Regions from separate parts of the Streptomyces sp. NPDC058650 genome, predicted to be linked through region 1. Evidence: riboswitches for the same ligand, from Rfam matches in the RefSeq annotation. Region 1 holds a riboswitch; each other region holds the start of a gene.
The links. Region 1 has a riboswitch for cobalamin ahead of ACFWWU_RS12190 (ribonucleoside-diphosphate reductase subunit alpha). Riboswitches for the same ligand answer to the same signal wherever they lie in the genome.

Region 1 (4,274 bases):
TCATCAAGGACCTGCCGCTGCTCATCGCCTTCGGTGTCCTCGCGGCGTACACGTACTCCTCGGGCCTGCGCGCCCCGGCGCTCATCGCCTTCGTCAAGGACACCCTGATCTACATCGTCATCGCCGTGGCGATCATCTACATCCCGATCAAGCTCGGCGGCTTCGACGAGATCTTCGCCAGGGCCGGCGAGGCGTACGCGCAGACCAACGAGGCGACCGGCAAGCCGCGCGGCTCGCTCGTCCCCGGCGAGGCCGGCCAGTGGACGTACGCGACGCTGGCGCTCGGCTCGGCGCTCGCGCTCTTCATGTACCCGCACTCCATCACGGCGACGCTGTCCTCGCGGAGCCGTGAGGTGATCCGCCGCAACACCACGATCCTGCCGCTGTACTCGCTGATGCTGGGCCTGCTCGCGCTGCTCGGCTTCATGGCGATCGCCGCCGGGATCCAGGTCAAGAACGGCCAGCTCGCCATCCCGCAGCTCTTCGAGACCATGTTCCCGGACTGGTTCGCGGGCGTCGCCTTCGCCGCGATCGGCATCGGCGCGCTCGTCCCGGCCGCGATCATGTCGATCGCCGCGGCCAACCTCTTCACCCGCAACATCTACAAGGACTTCATCAAACCGAACGCGACCCCGGCCCAGGAGACCAAGGTCTCCAAGCTCGTCTCGCTCCTGGTGAAGGTCGGCGCGCTCGCCTTCGTCCTCACCATGGACAAGACGGTCGCGATCAACTTCCAGCTGCTCGGCGGAATCTGGATCCTCCAGACCTTCCCGGCGCTGGTCGGCGGTCTCTTCACCCGCTGGTTCCACCGCTGGGCGCTGCTCGCCGGCTGGGCCGTCGGCATGCTCTACGGCACGGTCGCCGCGTACGGCGTCGCGAGCCCGACACAGAAGCACTTCGGCGGTTCCTCCGCCGAGATCCCGGGCATCGGCGAGATCGGTTACATCGGTCTCACCGCCTTCGTCCTCAACCTCGTCGTCACGGTCGTCCTGACCTTCGTCCTCAAGGCCGTGAAGGCCCCCGAGGGCATCGACGAGACCTCCCCGTCGGACTACACGGCCGACGCGCCGTCCCGCACGGCGAAGCCGAAGACGGACCCCACGGCGGACCCGAAGGTCGGCGCCGGAGTGCACTGACCTCGCGGTACGACGCAGGGGCCCGGGATCTCCGCCAGGAGACCCCGGGCCCCTGCGCGTGCCCTTCGAGGCAGACTGGCTCCATGGACTTCACGATCAGGGCGGTACGGCCCGAGGAGTACGAGGAGCTCGGGGAACTCACCGGGCTGACCTATCTGAACGACGGGCTGCTGCTCCACGGCGAGGACGACTTCTATCTGGCCATGCTGCGCGACACGGCCCGCCGGGCCCGCGAGGCCGAGGTGCTCGTCGCCGTCGACGCGGACGACCGGATCATCGGCGGGGTGACCTTCGCCCGGGGCGACACCACCTGGGCGGACATAGCCGTCACCGGCGAGGCCGAGTTCCGGATGCTCGTGGTCGCGCCCGAGGCCCGCGGCAGGGGCGTCGGAGAGGCGCTCGTACGCGCCTGCGCCGACCGCGCGGGCGCCGCGCCGGAGTGCGCGCGGCTCGTGCTCTCCACGGACGCGAAGATGGTCTCGGCGCACCGGATCTACGAGCGGATGGGCTTCGTTCGCACCCCTGAGCGGGACTGGGATCCGGTTCCCGGCCACCGGCTGAGGACCTACGCCCTGGAGTTCTGACACCCCGAGGACAGCAGGGCGACACAACATGTGGTGGGTTCCGCGAGCGGCGCCCACCACATGTATGCTCGTCCTCGTTGTCGACGCAGGGAAATCCGGCGCGAATCCGGAACTGTCCCGCAACGGTGTGCTTCGTACCCATACGCGCGTACGAGGTGAGTCCGAGGACCTGCCGACAGCACACCCGGTCCTTCCGTTCCGGGTGTCACTGACGTCCGGGCCTCGCGGAGTGGGCCGGTGGACGCGGCGCATCCGGTACGGGTGCCCGCCTGCCCGCCTTCCCCCGCCGCGGCCCCGAGCCGAGCGAGGGAGAGCCCCACGTGACCATCGCGCCCGCCGATCCGGCCACGGCGATCGAGAGCGACGGACCCGGCACCATGCTGCTGCGGACCCTGACCGATCTCACCGCCGACCTGCCCGACACCGACCCCGGCAAGGTCGCCGCCGCCGCGCTCCGCGGCCGCAGCGCCACGTCGGACGAGGCGGAACTGCGCGAGCTGGCCACCGAGGCGGCCGCCGGCCTGATCTCCGAGGACCCGGCCTACTCCCGGCTCGCCGCCCGGCTCCTGACGATCACCATCGCCGACGAGGCCGCGAGCCAGGGCGCGGTGTGCTTCTCCGCCTCCGTGGCCGTCGGTCACCGCGAGGGCCTGATCGCCGACCGCACCGCCGACTTCGTCGCGCTGCACGCGGACCGGCTCGACGCGACCGTCGACCAGGCCGCCGACGACCGCTTCGGCTACTTCGGTCTGCGCACCCTCTTCTCGCGCTACCTGCTGCGCCACCCGATCACCCGCAAGGTGATCGAGACCCCGCAGCACTTCATGCTCCGCGTCGCCTGCGGCCTCGCCGAGGACGACAGCGCCCACGCACTCGACGAAGTGGCCGCCCTGTACGGCCTGATGAGCCGCCTGGACTACCTCCCGTCCTCGCCCACGCTCTTCAACTCCGGCACCCGCCACCCGCAGATGTCCTCCTGCTACCTCCTCGACTCCCCGCAGGACGAGCTGGACTCCATCTACGACCGCTACCACCAGGTCGCGCGCCTCTCGAAGCACGCGGGCGGCATCGGCCTCTCCTACTCCCGCATCCGCGCCCGCGGTTCCCTCATCCGCGGCACGAACGGGCACTCCAACGGCATCGTGCCGTTCCTCAAGACCCTCGACGCGTCCGTCGCCGCCGTGAACCAGGGCGGCCGCCGCAAGGGCGCCGCCGCCGTCTACCTGGAGACCTGGCACGCGGACATCGAGGAGTTCCTGGAGCTCCGCGACAACACGGGCGAGGACCAGCGTCGTACGCACAACCTCAACCTGGCGCACTGGATCCCGGACGAGTTCATGCGCCGGGTCAACGCGGACGCCGAGTGGTCGCTCTTCTCGCCGGCGGACGTGCCCGAGCTCGTCGACCTGTGGGGCGAGGAGTTCGACGCCGCCTACCGCGCCGCCGAGGCGAAGGGCCTGGCCCGCAAGAGCATGCCGGCCCGTGACCTGTACGGCCGGATGATGCGGACCCTGGCCCAGACCGGCAACGGCTGGATGACCTTCAAGGACGCCTCGAACCGGACGGCCAACCAGACCGCCGAGCCCGGCCACACCGTCCACTCCTCCAACCTCTGCACGGAGATCCTGGAGGTCACCAACGACGGCGAGACCGCGGTCTGCAACCTGGGCTCGGTCAACCTCGGCGCCTTCGTGGACGCCTCGACCCAGGACATCGACTGGGAGCGGCTCGACGCGACCGTCCGCACGGCCGTCACCTTCCTCGACCGGGTCGTCGACATCAACTTCTACCCGACCGAGCAGGCCGGGCGTTCCAACGCCCGCTGGCGGCCGGTGGGCCTGGGCGCGATGGGCCTCCAGGACGTCTTCTTCCAGCTGAAGCTGCCGTTCGACTCCCCCGAGGCGCGCGCGCTGTCCACCCGGATCGCCGAGCGGATCATGCTCGCCGCGTACGAGGCCTCCGCCGACCTCGCCGAGCGCAGCGGGCCGGTCCCCGCCTGGGACAAGACCCGCACCGCCCGCGGTGTCCTGCACCCGGACCACTACGACGTGGAGCTCAACTGGCCCGAGCGCTGGGCTGCCCTGCGCGAGCGGATCGCCACGGTCGGCATGCGCAACAGCCTGCTCCTGGCGATCGCGCCGACGGCGACCATCGCCTCGATCGCGGGCGTGTACGAGTGCATCGAGCCGCAGGTCTCCAACCTCTTCAAGCGCGAGACGCTGTCGGGCGAGTTCCTCCAGGTCAACTCGTACCTCGTCGCCGAGCTCAAGCGGCTCGGCGTGTGGGACGCGCAGACCCGGGACGCGCTGCGCGACGCCAGCGGCTCGGTCGCGGGCTTCACCTGGATCCCGGCCGAGGTGCGCGAGCTGTACCGCACGGCCTGGGAGATCCCGCAGCGCGGCCTGATCGACATGGCCGCCGCCCGCACCCCGTTCCTCGACCAGTCGCAGTCCCTGAACCTGTTCCTGGAGACGCCGACGATCGGCAAGCTGTCGTCGATGTACGCGTACGCCTGGAAGCAGGGGCTGAAGACGACGTACTACCTGCGCTCGCG
Region 2 (4,274 bases), on a different contig from region 1:
CGGGCGCGGAGGATCGAGAGGACCAGGTTGACGCGGGCCTCGCCCTCCGGCGCGCCGCCCAGGACGTGCAGACCGTCGCGGATCTGGGCGTCCTTGACCTCGCACAGCCAGCCGTCGACGTGCAGCAGGAAGTCGTCGAAGCCGTCGTCCTCCGGGCGGTCCTGGAGCCCCAGGTCGTGGTCGAGCTTGGCCGCCTGGATCAGCGTCCAGATCTGGGCGCGGATCGCGGGCAGCTTCGACGGGTCCATCGAGGAGATCTGCGCGTACTCGTCGAGCAGCTGCTCCAGGCGCGCGATGTCGCCGTACGACTCGGCGCGCGCCATCGGCGGCACCAGGTGGTCGACGAGGGTCGCGTGCACGCGCCGCTTGGCCTGCGTGCCCTCGCCCGGGTCGTTGACGAGGAAGGGGTAGATCAGGGGGATGTCGCCGAGTGCCGCGTCGGGGCCGCAGGCGGCGGACAGGCCGGCGTTCTTGCCGGGCAGCCACTCCAGATTGCCGTGCTTGCCCAGGTGGACCATGGCGTCGGCGCCGAAGCCGCCGTCCTCGGCGCGGGCGGCGATCCAGCGGTAGGCGGCCAGGTAGTGGTGGGACGGCGGGAGATCGGGGTCGTGGTAGATCGCGATCGGGTTCTCGCCGAAGCCGCGCGGCGGCTGGATGAGGATCAGCAGGTTCCCGCGGCGCAGGGCGGCGAGCACGATGTCGCCCTCCGGGTTGCGGGAACGGTCGAGGAACATCTCGCCGGGCGCCGGGCCCCAGTGCTCCTCGACGTGCGTGCGGAGCTCCTCGGGCAAAGTCGCGTACCAGCGCTTGTAGTCGGCCGCCGGGATGCGGACGGGGTTGCGCGCGAGCTGCTCCTCCGTCAGCCAGTCCTGGTCGTGGCCGCCGGCGTCGATGAGCGCGTAGATCAGCTCGTCGCCGTCGCCGGAGACCAGGCCGGGGAGCTCCTCGGCGGGGCCGAAGTCGTATCCCTCCGCGATCAGCCGCCGCAGGAGGGAGACGGCGGAGGCCGGGGTGTCCAGACCGACCGCGTTGCCGATGCGGGAGTGCTTCGTCGGGTACGCGGAGAGGACGAGCGCCAGCTTCTTCTCGGCGTTCGGGATGTGGCGGAGCCGGGCGTGGCGGACCGCGATCCCGGCGACCCGGGCGGCGCGCTCGGCGTCCGCGACGTACGCGGGCAGGCCGTCCGCGTCGATCTCCTTGAAGGAGAACGGGACGGTGATGAGGCGGCCGTCGAACTCGGGCACGGCGACCTGGCTGGCCGCGTCCAGCGGCGACAGGCCCTCGTCGTTCTCCTCCCAGTTCTCGCGCGAACCGGTCAGGCACAGCGCCTGGAGGATCGGTACGTCGAGCGCGGCGAGCGCGCCCGCGTCCCAGGCCTCCTCGTCGCCGCCGGCCTGCGCCTCGGCCGGCTTGGTGCCGCCCGCCGCGAGGACGGTGGTGACGATCGCGTCGGCCGTGCGGAGCCGGTCGAGCAGCTCCGCCTCGGGGGCGCGCAGGGACGCCACGTACAGCGGGAGCGCCTGCGCGCCGGTGTCCTCGATCGCCGCGCAGAGGGTGTCCACGAAGGCGGTGTTCCCGCTCATGTGGTGGGCGCGGTAGTAGAGCACCGCGATCGTCGGGCCGTCCGTGTGACGGGCTTCGCGCTCCAGCGGGCCCCAGGTGGGGGCCGCCGCCGGGGCCTCGAAGCCGTGGCCGGTGAGGAGGACGGTGTCGGAGAGGAAGCGGGCCAGCTGTTCCAGGTTCCCGGGGCCGCCGTGCGCGAGGTAGGCGTGCGCCTCGGTGGCGACGCCGACGGGGACGGTCGAGGTCTCCATCAGCTGGGCGTCGGGGGCCTGTTCGCCGCTGAGCACGACGACCGGCTTTCCGGTGGCGCGGATCGCGTCGATCCCCTCCTCCCAGGAGCGGATGCCGCCCAGGAGGCGGACGACGACGAGCTCGACGCCGTCGAGGAGGCCGGGGAGTTCGGCGAGGGGCAGCCGGGAGGGGTTGGCGAAGCGGTACTCCACCGGGCCGCCGGCTCCCTCGGCCGAGGCGGCGTTCGCCGCGCGGGCACTGAGCAGGTCGGTGTCGGAGTGCGACAGCAGCAGAAGCATGGCGTGCGCAGGCCCTTCCTCGGGGTTGTCCGCGCCCCGGGTGGTCGTGTGGACGGCGGGAGTTCCTGACTCACCGGCCCCTGGATCGTGCTGACGCACAGCCCGGGCAGGCTCACAGTGGCGGGACCGCGCCGGATTCTCACCGGGCTTCCTCCCCGGGGTCCAGGGACCCCATGCCGATCTGCATCCTAGATCGTGACGTCGGCGCGGCGGGGCGGGCCGTGGAGTCGGCCGGATCACACTCGGTGGTGGCCCGGTTCCCCGTGGGTATGCTCGCCGCCATGCCGCCCACCCCACCCCCGACGCCCGAACGGGACGAAGCTCGCATACGGGACCGTGGCGACGCCTGCCCCGGGGCGCTGCGCCTGCACGCCGCCGACGACGGCCGGCTGGCCCGACTGCGGCTGCCCGCAGGACGCTTGACGGCACGTCAGGTCGAGGCGCTCGCCGCTGCGGCGGAGTCCCTCGGCGACGGGCGGATCAGCGTCACCTCCCGGGGGAACGCGGAGCTGCGCCGCCTCGCGGACGACTGCGGGGCGGAACTCGCCGCGCTGCTCGCGGAAGCGGGCCTGCTGCCCTCCCCCACCCACGAACGCGTCCGCAACATCGTGGCCTCGCCGGCCGCCGGCCTCGACGGACTCGGCGGCCCCGAGGTCCAGTTGTGGGCCCGTGAGCTGGACACCCTGCTGTGCGCCGAGCCCTGGGCGGCGGCGCTTTCCGGCCGTTTCCTGTTCGTCCTCGACGACGGGCGCGGTGACGTGGCGGGACTCGGCGGCGATGTGACCTTGGTCGCAGTGGAGCCGGACGCGGTGCGGCTGTGCGTCGGCGGGCGGGCCTTCCGGGTCGCCGGAGCCGACGCTCCCCGGGCCGCGCTCGCCGCCGCCCGAGCCTTCCTGGACGCCGCCCGCGCGGCCGGGAACGGGGCCTGGCGGGTGCGGGAGCTGCCCGAGGGGTGCGCCCCTGACGTGGCGGGCGCGCTCGACCGCGCGGGGATCGCGGCGGAGCCCGTACCCACGCCCCACCTCCTTGAGGGCGCGCCCCTCGCGCCCGGGCGCCTCGGCGCCACCGCCCTGTACGTCCTGGCGCCCCTCGGCCGCCTCACCGCCGCCCAACTGCGCGCGCTGCTGCCCGCCGAGGAGGTACGGCTGACGCCGTGGCGCGGCGCGGTCGTCGTCGGGGCGGCGGAACCCGGGTCGACGGGACCCGGGACCGACCGGCTCGCCGCCCTCGCCGCCTCCGGGCTGATCACCCGGCCCGACTCCCCCTGGGCGGGCGTCAGCGCCTGCACCGGGCGGCCCGGGTGCGCCAAGTCCCTCGCGGACGTCCGCGAGGACGCGGCCCCGGGGTCCGCCCTCGGCCTCCCCGTCCACTTCTCCGGGTGCGAGCGCCGCTGCGGGCATCCGCACGGCACCTGGGTCGACGTCGTCGCCACCGCCGACGGCGCCTACCTGGTGGACGGCGCCCCCACCCCCCGTACCGCCCTGCCCGAAGCAGTGACCACGGCCCGGACCACCACCGGCACGACGACGAGATGAGCGAGAGCACCAGGATGTTCGACTACGAGAAGGACGGGGCGGAGATCTACCGCCGGTCCTTTGCCACGATCCGCGCCGAGGCGGAGCTCGCGGGCCTGCCCGCCGACGTCGCCCAGGTGGCGGTCCGGATGATCCACGCCTGCGGCATGACCGACCTCGTCCAGGACATCGCGTACTCCCCCCAGGTCGTCGCGACCGCCCGCGAGGCCCTGCGCGCCGGCGCCCCGATCCTCTGCGACGCGCAGATGGTCGCCAGCGGCGTCACCCGCAAACGGCTGCCCGCCGACAACGAGGTGGTCTGCACGCTCTCCGACCCGGCCGTGCCGGGCCTCGCCGCCGACCTCGGCACCACCCGCTCCGCCGCCGCGCTCGAACTGTGGCGGGACCGCCTCGAAGGCTCCGTCGTCGCCATCGGCAACGCCCCCACCGCCCTCTTCCACCTCCTGGAGATGATCGCGAAGGGCGCCGGAAGGCCCGCCGCCGTCCTCGGCATACCGGTCGGCTTCATCGGCGCCGCCGAGTCCAAGGACGCGCTCGCCGCCAACGCCCTGGACCTCGACTACCTCGTCGTACGGGGCCGGCGCGGCGGCAGCGCGATGACCGCCGCCGCGATCAACGCCCTCGCCCACGAAGCGGAGATCCAGGC
Region 3 (4,274 bases), on a different contig from region 1:
CGAGCTCCCGGAGGGCGCCCGGCTGGTCGACGCGCCGTTCGTCGAGGGCGCGGTCGCGGCGTTGGTGACGGCGAGCGCGGGCGGGGATCTCGACGCGGTGGCCGCAGCGGCCTCGGAGGCGTACGCCTATCGCAAGGAGTGAAGGAGTGGGGTGAGGGTGTCGACTTGATAGGCAAGTGGAGAGTTGCCTATTCTGGGGTGGTGGCCGACGACCTCTTCAAAGCCCTGGCCGACCCCACCCGCCGCACGATCCTCGACGAGCTCACGGAGAAGTCCGGACAGACACTGTTCGAGATCTGTTCGCGACTGAGCATGAAGCACGCGCTCGGCATCTCGCGCCAGGGGGTCTCCCAGCACCTCGCCGTGCTGGAGGCCGCCGGGCTCGTCGAGACCAGGCGGGAGGGCCGCTACAAGTTCCACGACCTGAACACCGCTCCCCTGCGGCACATCACCGAGCGGTGGCCCGTGCCCGACACCCCCGGACCGGAGAAGAGCACCTCATGAAGATCCATCTGACCAGCGTCTTCGTCGACGACCAGGCCAAGGCCGAGCGTTTCTACACCGAGATCCTCGGCTTCGTGAAGAAGCACGACGTCCCGCTGGGCGAGACGGACCGCTGGCTGACCGTCGTCTCGCCCCACGAGCCCGCCGGTACCGAACTCCTCCTGGAGCCCGCCGGTCACCCGGCGGTCAAGCCCTACCGCGACGCGCTGGTCCAGGACGGCATCCCGCTGGCCCAGTTCGCCGTCGACGACGTGCGGGCCGAGTACGAGCGCCTGAGCGGCCTCGGCGTCCGCTTCACCCAGGAACCCCTGGAGATGGGCCCCGTCACCACCGCCGTCTTCGACGACACCTGCGGCAACCTGATCCAGCTCGCGACGGAGCCCCAGTAGGCCCGGCGGGAGGCGGGCCTACCGCCGGTCGGCCCGCTCTCCCCGGCGTCAGCCGACGACGGCGTCGAGCTCCACCTCGACGAGCCATGCGGGATCGATGAACCGCGTGACCTCGACGAAGGTCGTCACCGGCCGGACCTCCGCGAACCGCTCCCCGTGGGCGCGCGCGGCCTCCTTCCACGAGGTCACGTCGGTCAGCATGACGCGGGTGCGCACGACGTCCTCCAGCGACGCACCCGCCGCCTTCAGCGCCTCCTCGGCGATGTCGAGACACCTGACGGTCTGGGCGTACACGTCACCCGGCGCGACGGCCGCCCCGTCGTCGCCGATGGGAGCGGTCCCGGCGACCGCTACGTGCGCACCCTTTCAAACGGCGCGGGAAAAGCCGATCTCCGGTTCGAGTGGCGACCCGGAACTGACCCTCTGTGGAACATCCCTCATCGCTCCGTACTCCTCCGCGTTGTAATGCACCTGGTCAACGGACTAGTGTCGCAGGGCCTTGGTGTTCGGGAAACCGGTGCAGTACCGGTGCGGCCCTCGCCACTGTGATCGGGAGTTCCGGCTCCACACCCGTGGGAGACCCCCGCGGGCAAGCCACTGGACCGTTGTGGGAGACCACCGCGGTGTGGGAAGGCGGAGTCGGGACGTATGACCGTCAGCCAGGAGACCGGCCAGGGTGCGTTGTCCATCCACGAGGTGCTGGAGAGGGTCTCCCAACCATGCATATAGCCGAGGGGTATCTGCCCCCCGTACACGCCGCCGCCTGGGGCGTTGCCGCCGCTCCGTTTGTCGTCCACGGGGTTCGCGCGCTCACCCGCGAGGTGCGCTCCAACCCCGAGTCCACCCTGCTGCTCGGCGCCGCCGGCGCCTTCACGTTCGTCCTGTCCGCACTCAAACTTCCCTCCGTGACGGGCAGTTGCTCGCATCCGACGGGTACGGGTCTGGGCGCGATCCTCTTCCGGCCGCCGATCATGGCGGTCCTCGGGACGATCACCCTGCTCTTCCAGGCCCTGCTGCTCGCCCACGGCGGACTCACCACGCTCGGCGCGAACGCCTTCTCGATGGCGATCGTCGGACCCTGGGCGGGGTACGGGACCTATCTGCTGGTGCGCCGGTTCGGTGCGCCGCTGATGGTCGCCGTCTTCTTCGGCGCGTTCGTCGCCGATCTGTCCACGTACTGCGTCACGAGCGTGCAGCTCGCGCTGGCCTTCCCGGACCAGGGCAGCGGCATCATGGGCTCCCTGGCCAAGTTCGGTTCCATCTTCGCCGTGACACAGATCCCGCTGGCGGTGAGCGAGGGCCTGCTCACCGTGCTCGTGATGCGGCTGCTCATGCAGTCCAGCAAGGGCGAGCTGACCCGGCTGGGCGTTCTGACCCGGTCCGCCACGAAGCGACACGAGGAGGCGGCCGCGCGATGAGCTTCACCGTCAGCCGGAACACGAAGATCAACGCCCTGCTGCTGCTCGTCGTCGCCGCGCTCGCGGTGCTGCCGCTGGCACTGGGGCTCGGCGACCACAAGGAAGAGCCGTTCGCCGGGGCGGACGCGGAGGCGGAGACCGCGATCACGGAGCTCCAGCCCGATTACGAACCGTGGTTCAGCCCTCTGTACGAGCCGCCGTCCGGGGAGATCGAATCGGCGCTGTTCGCCCTCCAGGCGGCGCTGGGCGCTGGTGTCCTCGCCTACTACTTCGGGGTGCGGCGCGGACGTCGGCAGGGCGAGGCCCGCGCGCTGGCGCAGGCCGGCGAGGGTGCGGAGAGCGCGAAGCGCGCGGAGGGTGCCGCGATCGCGGACTCGCGCGTCGAAGCCGGGGACAGGGACGCGTAACCGCCCATGCTGCCTATCGACGCGGCGGCGCACAGCAGTCGCTGGCGCCGCCGCCATCCCGTCGAGAAGGCCCTGCTCGGCTTCGGTCTCACGCTGTGCGCGGTGTGTCTGCCGCCGTGGCCGGGTGCGGTGCTCGTCGCGGCGGCCACGCTCGCGGTCCTGCTCGGCCCGGCCGGAGTGGCGGGCCGTCAGCTGTGGCGGGCGTTCCGCGTGCCGCTCGGGTTCTGCGTCACGGGCGCGGTGCCGCTGCTCTTCGAGGTGGGCGGGGCACGGGGGTTCGTGGCCCTCGCGCCCGGCGGGCCCGTCCACGCGGGCGAGCTGCTGCTGCGGACCGCCGCCGCCTCGCTGGGGGTGCTGCTCTTCGCGTTCACGACGCCCGTCTCCGACGTGCTCCCCCGGCTCGTCCGCGCGGGGGTGCCCGCGCCCGTGGTGGACGTGGCGCTCGTGATGTACCGGATCATCTTCCTGCTCCTCGACTCCCTGTCCAAGATCCGCCAGGCGCAGGCCGCCCGGCTCGGGCACACCACCCGGGCGGCGACCTGGCGGTCGCTCGCCGGGCTCGGCGCCACGTCGTTCGTCCGCGCCTTCGACCGGGCGCAGCGCCTGCAGTCGGGGCTCGCCGGGCGCGGCTACGACGGGACCCTTCGGGTCCTGGTCCCCGCCGCCGCGGTCTCCCGCCGGTTCCTGGCGGCGGCCGTCGGGCTCCTCGGCGGGCTCGTCGCCCTCACCCTCGTACTCGAAAGGTTCCTGCCGTGACCGCCGTGACCGCCGTGACGTCTCCGACGACCTCCGCGACGCCCGTCGTGGAGCTGGTGAAGGCGGGTTTCGCCTACGAGGACGGGCCGGCGGTCCTGTCGGACGTGGACTTCGCGGTGCCGGAGGGGCGGGCCATCGCGCTGCTCGGGCGGAACGGCAGCGGCAAGACGACGCTGCTGCGGCTGCTCAGCGGGGGGTTGCGGCGCGGGAGCGGGTCGCTGCTCCTGGACGGGGCGGAGGTGACGTACGACCGGAAGGGGCTGACCCGGCTGCGGACGACCGTGCAGCTGGTGGTGCAGGATCCGGACGACCAGCTGTTCGCGGCCTCGGTCGGGCAGGACGTGTCCTTCGGGCCGATGAACCTGGGGCTCCCGGAGGAGGAGGTACGGCTCCGGGTGCGGGAGGCCCTGGAGGCGCTGGACATCGTGGCCCTGGAGGACCGGCCGACGCATCTGCTGTCGTACGGGCAGCGCAAGCGGGCGGCGATCGCGGGCGCGGTGGCGATGCGGCCCCGGGTGCTGATCATGGACGAGCCGACGGCCGGGCTCGATCCGCACGGTCAGGAGCGGCTTCTCGACGCCCTGGCGCGGCTCCGCGCGGCCGGGACGACGGTGGTGATGGCGACGCACGACGTGGATCTCGCGCTGCGCTGGGCGGACGAGGCGGCGGTGCTCTCCCCCGCCGGACTGCGGACCGGTCCGGTCGCCGAGCTCCTCGGGGACGACGCCCTGCTCGACGCGGCGCGGCTGCGGCGGCCCTGGGGCACGTCCGTCGCCCGGCTGCTGCGCGCCCACGGGCTG
Region 4 (4,274 bases), on a different contig from region 1:
TCGGCGTTGTCCTGGCACAGGGTCACCAGGCCGACGGTGGCGGCGACGATCGTGCGGGCGAGGTCCTGCTGCCGTCCGATGCCGGCGGCGAGGAGACCCTCGTCGGCCGCCTCCGCGAGCCGTTGCTGTACGCAGCTCTGCCATTCCTGGCGCAGATTGAGCTCCGTACGGCTGTCGTTCGCGCAGCTGAGCCGGAAGCCCGCCCGTACGACGATGTCCTCGCGGAACAGGCGGGCGAGCGCGTGCGTGGTGTCCGCGAGGTTCTGCAGGGCGTTGGACCGGTGGCCGTACGCGATCCGGGCGGTCCGCCGCAGGGTCGTGCAGGCCGCGTCCTCGACGGCCTCGGCGATCGCCGCCTTGTTCTCGAAGTGGAAGTGGAGCGCCCCGGGGCTGACGCCGGCTCCCATGCTGATCGCGGACAGTGTGGCCAGGGCGTAGCCGTGCAGGTCGAACTCTCCTGCCGCCGACCTGATCAGCGCGTCGCGGGTCCGTGTGCCCCGCTCTTGTTTGGTCACCAACGGCTCCAGTAGCACCATGCGTCGCAGCGGTACGGAATTGCGCCCCGTCGCGCCGTACCACTCGACGACCTCAAACCGACTGATTGGTATTCTACGAGCTTTCGTTGGGATGCAGGGGCGCTTCGGTGTTGTCGGATTTACCTACCCATGGAGGGCGTCGGCATGCGCCCCCGCAAGGGTCCACGGTGCGTTCCGGGCCGAGGGTGTGGGCATGAACAAACCGAGTGGAAGGTTTGTCGGTGGATACCGACGGCGGAGGACGCCGCCGCAGCGCTCGGGCAGACCCAGCGGGACCCGGGACCCGGGACCCGGGACCCGTACACCGTCCCGCCGGAACGCGTCCCGGAGGAGGCCGCGGTCACCGCGACGTACCTGGGCGGGCGGCTCACCCGGAGCCGGAGCCGGAGCCGGAGCCGGTGACGGGAGAGGGCGGGGGCCGTCCCGTACAGGGCCGGGCGCCTGCCGTACGGGGACGGGCGGGCCCGTCCCCCGTGGATAAAGTGTGGCCACGATGACACGTTTACGCGAGAGCGTCCGGTCCCTGCTGCGCGAGCGAGTACTCGACGCCACCTACCTCCTCGTCGCCGCCGAGGGCCGGGGCGGGCTGCGGATGACCGCCATCGCGCGGGCCGCCGGGATCAGCCGCCAGACGCTCTACAACGAGTTCGGCTCGAAGGACGCCATCGGCAAAGCCCTGGTCCAGCGCGAGGTGGAAGGCTTCCTGCGCGGCATCCAGCGCGAACTCGACGCCCACCGGGGCGAACTGGAGGCCACGGCCGCGGCCGGGGTCGGCTACACCCTCCAGCGGGCCGCGGACAACCCTCTGATCAAGGGGGTCCTGGTGGCCGAGCGGGGTGGCGAGGACGAGCTCCTCGCCTGTCCGGCCACCCGCCCGGAGCCGGCCTTCGGGACGGCGACGGCGATGCTCGACGCGTACGCGATCGAGACCTGGCCCGAGGTGGACGAGGAGTCGCGACGTCTCGCGGTCGAGACGATCGTGCGGCTCACGGTCAGCCACATCGTCCGGCCCGTGGCCTCGCCGGAGGAGTCGGCGCGGCGCATCGCCCGGATCACGGCACGGACCGCGTACCCCGGCGCCCGCTGAGGCGCCGCCCGTCCGGGCGGGTCACGGGCCCGCGGCACCGTGTGGACGCGGGACCGAGCGGGAGGACCCGGGACCGCAGGGGCGGGGGAGGCGCCGGGAAGTCGGCGAGGCCCGGTGACGGACACGGGGGATCTCCGGCACCGGACCTCTGTTGAAGATTGTACGAGACTGTGGAGGTGGCCCGCACATCGGGGCCGGCGAGCTGACCGCAGGGAACACCCGCGGGTGTCCCCCTGACGGGCGAAGTGCGGGCCGACGGGGTAGATCTCCCCTGAGAGGCACTTCGCCGGTGACGACAGGGAGGCCGCCGTGGAAGGCAGAAGCAAAGGGTTCGTGCAGTCCTTCAATCGTCTCGGCGGGTACGGCTTCGTCGTCCCGGTGGGCTCCGATGAGCAGGTGTACTTCAGCGCGGCGGACATCGAGGGAGAGGTGCAGGCGGTCTCCGAGGGCCAGCAGGTCACTTTCGCCCTCGTTCTCGGTGACGGCCGCTTCGAGGCGAAGGAGCTGCGTCTCTGACCCGGCCCACGGCCGGAGGTGCGACGGGTCCCCGGTGGTACTGTGCCGAGGCCAGTCGCACCTATGCGCTCACCCGAACGGGCGAGCGTACGGGTCAGGGAATCCGGTGGGAATCCGGAGCTGACGCGCAGCGGTGAGGGCGACGGGCGGAGCATCGGCCACTGGGCGGCGGGACAGGCCCGGGAAGGCGCCCCGTCCGGATGACCCCGAGTCCGAAGACCTGCTGGCGGCCCCGGCGTCACGCCGTCGACCGGGGAGCACCGTACGACAGGCTCCGCGTATGAGCCGTGGACGCAGAGGAATGCTCCGTGCCGCTCGCACACCCCGTCCGTTCCGCCGCGCTGTTTCTCGCCGGCACCCTGACCCTGCTCGTGACCGCGACGGGCTGTGGCGGCGGACCCGCCACGACGCCCTCGGCGAAGAGCCCCGCCGACGGTGCGGGCTCCGACTACCCCGTGACCCTCGACAACTGCGGAGAGCGCGTACGGATCGACCGCCCGCCCCGGCGGGCCGTCGCCCTCGACCAGGGGGCCGCCGAGATCATGCTCTCCCTCGTCCTGGCCGACCGGATGGTCGGCACCGGGACCTGGACCGACCCCGTCCTCAAGGGACTTGAGGCGCAGAACGCGAAGGTGCCGCGCCTCGCCGACCGCTACCCCTCCTTCGAGAAGGTGCTCGACACCGAACCCGACTTCGCCGCCGCCTCGTTCGCGTACACGCTCGGCAAGGGCGGCGTCGCGCCCCGCGAACAGTTCGCGAAGCTGGGCGTCCCCACCTACCTCTCGCCGACCGACTGCGCCGACAAGGACAACAGCGGTGACGGCGACGGTGTCCGCACCCGGCCGCTCACGATGGAGACCGTCCACGGCGAGATCCGTGACCTGGCCCGGGTGTTCGGGGTGCCAGAGCGAGGCGAGAAGCTCGTCGCCGAACTCAAGGGCCGGGTGGCGAAGGCGACTTCGTCCGGCGACTTCGAGGACGTCACGGTCCTCTACTGGTTCGCCAACGCCGAGTCCCCCTACATGGCGGGCTGTTGCGGCGCCCCGGGCATCGTGACCCGTGCGCTCGGCGCGAAGAACGTCTTCGACGACACGCGCGAGGAGTGGCCCCAGATCAACTGGGAGACCGTCGCGGACCGCGACCCGGACGTGCTCGTGATCGGCGATCTGACCCGCCGTTCCCAGTCGGCCGAGAGCGCCGCGAAGAAGATCGCTTTCCTGGAGTCCGACCCGGTCACCAGGAACATGACGGCGGTGAGGAAGAAGCGGTACGTGTTGCTCAGCGGCCAGGCGATGAACCCCACGATCCGTACGGTCGAGGGCGTGGAGAAGGTGGCGGCCGCGCTCCGCTCGTACGGGCTCGCCAAGTGACCCTCGCGCGCCTCACCCGCCCCGTCAGGCCCGCCGCTCCCCGTCCTCCCACCCGGTCGGCCACAGCGCGGCGCGGCGGCCGGGCCCTGGCGTGGGCCCTGGCAGGGTTCGCCTTCCTCTGCGCGTCGGTCGCCGTGGCGATCACCATCGGGCCGGCGGACATCCGTGTCGGCGAGGTGCGGTCCGTCGTCGTCGCCCACCTGGCCGGCGGCGCCTCGGAACTGTCCCCGATCCGGGACGGGATCGTCTGGAACCTGCGCCTGCCCCGCACCCTCCTCGCGGCCGTGTGCGGCGCCGGACTCGCCGTGTGCGGGGCGGTGATGCAGTCGCTCCTGCGTAACCCGCTCGCCGATCCCTTCGTCCTCGGCGTCTCCTCGGGAGCCTCGACCGGCGCCGTCCTGGTCGTCGTCCTCGGCGTCGGCGGGGGAGTGCTCTCCGTCACCGGCGGCGCGTTCCTCGGGGCGGTCTGCTCCTTCGCGCTCGTGCTGCTGCTCAGCCACACCCTCGGCGGTTCGCCGGACCGCGTGGTCCTCGCCGGGGTCGCGGCGATGCAGCTCTTCTCCGCGCTGACCTCCTTCGTCGTCATGACGGCCGCGGACGCGGAGACCACCCGCGGCGTGCTGTTCTGGCTGCTCGGCTCGCTCGGCGGGGTCGGCTGGGACGAGGTGCGGGTGTGTTTCGCGGTGCTCGTGGCGGCCCTGCTGATCTGCGGCGGGTACGCGCGGACGCTGGACGCCTTCGCCTTCGGCGAGGACGCCGCCGCGT

Region 2: it holds a riboswitch for cobalamin, as region 1 does, so the genes downstream of both, cobN (cobaltochelatase subunit CobN) here and ACFWWU_RS12190 (ribonucleoside-diphosphate reductase subunit alpha) in region 1, are expected to answer to the same signal.
Region 3: it holds a riboswitch for cobalamin, as region 1 does, so the genes downstream of both, ACFWWU_RS33100 (energy-coupling factor ABC transporter permease) here and ACFWWU_RS12190 (ribonucleoside-diphosphate reductase subunit alpha) in region 1, are expected to answer to the same signal.
Region 4: it holds a riboswitch for cobalamin, as region 1 does, so the genes downstream of both, ACFWWU_RS20595 (ABC transporter substrate-binding protein) here and ACFWWU_RS12190 (ribonucleoside-diphosphate reductase subunit alpha) in region 1, are expected to answer to the same signal.

The regions. Positions count from the first base shown of each region.
Region 1 covers NZ_JBHXRL010000005.1:424,006-428,279, reverse strand. Annotated here, with positions in the region: gene mctP (monocarboxylate uptake permease MctP) at 1-1,136, shown strand, start outside; gene ACFWWU_RS12195 (GNAT family N-acetyltransferase) at 1,220-1,720, shown strand; cobalamin riboswitch at 1,768-1,912, shown strand; gene ACFWWU_RS12190 (ribonucleoside-diphosphate reductase subunit alpha) at 2,041-4,274, shown strand, end outside.
Region 2 covers NZ_JBHXRL010000001.1:338,895-343,168, forward strand. Annotated here, with positions in the region: gene cobN (cobaltochelatase subunit CobN) at 1-2,093, opposite strand, end outside; cobalamin riboswitch at 2,134-2,283, opposite strand; gene ACFWWU_RS01710 (cobalamin biosynthesis protein CobG) at 2,363-3,628, shown strand; gene ACFWWU_RS01715 (precorrin-8X methylmutase) at 3,625-4,274, shown strand, end outside.
Region 3 covers NZ_JBHXRL010000026.1:112,763-117,036, reverse strand. Annotated here, with positions in the region: gene ACFWWU_RS33120 (PTS-dependent dihydroxyacetone kinase phosphotransferase subunit DhaM) at 1-142, shown strand, start outside; gene ACFWWU_RS33115 (ArsR/SmtB family transcription factor) at 202-504, shown strand; gene ACFWWU_RS33110 (VOC family protein) at 501-893, shown strand; partial or broken gene ACFWWU_RS33105 (Rid family hydrolase) at 942-1,241, opposite strand; cobalamin riboswitch at 1,349-1,584, shown strand; gene ACFWWU_RS33100 (energy-coupling factor ABC transporter permease) at 1,613-2,311, shown strand; gene ACFWWU_RS33095 (energy-coupling factor ABC transporter substrate-binding protein) at 2,308-2,718, shown strand; gene cbiQ (cobalt ECF transporter T component CbiQ) at 2,725-3,474, shown strand; gene ACFWWU_RS33085 (ATP-binding cassette domain-containing protein) at 3,480-4,274, shown strand, end outside.
Region 4 covers NZ_JBHXRL010000011.1:3,926-8,199, forward strand. Annotated here, with positions in the region: gene ACFWWU_RS20580 (ScbR family autoregulator-binding transcription factor) at 1-515, opposite strand, end outside; gene ACFWWU_RS20585 (TetR/AcrR family transcriptional regulator) at 1,030-1,623, shown strand; gene ACFWWU_RS20590 (cold shock domain-containing protein) at 1,957-2,139, shown strand; cobalamin riboswitch at 2,236-2,361, shown strand; gene ACFWWU_RS20595 (ABC transporter substrate-binding protein) at 2,448-3,509, shown strand; gene ACFWWU_RS20600 (FecCD family ABC transporter permease) at 3,506-4,274, shown strand, end outside.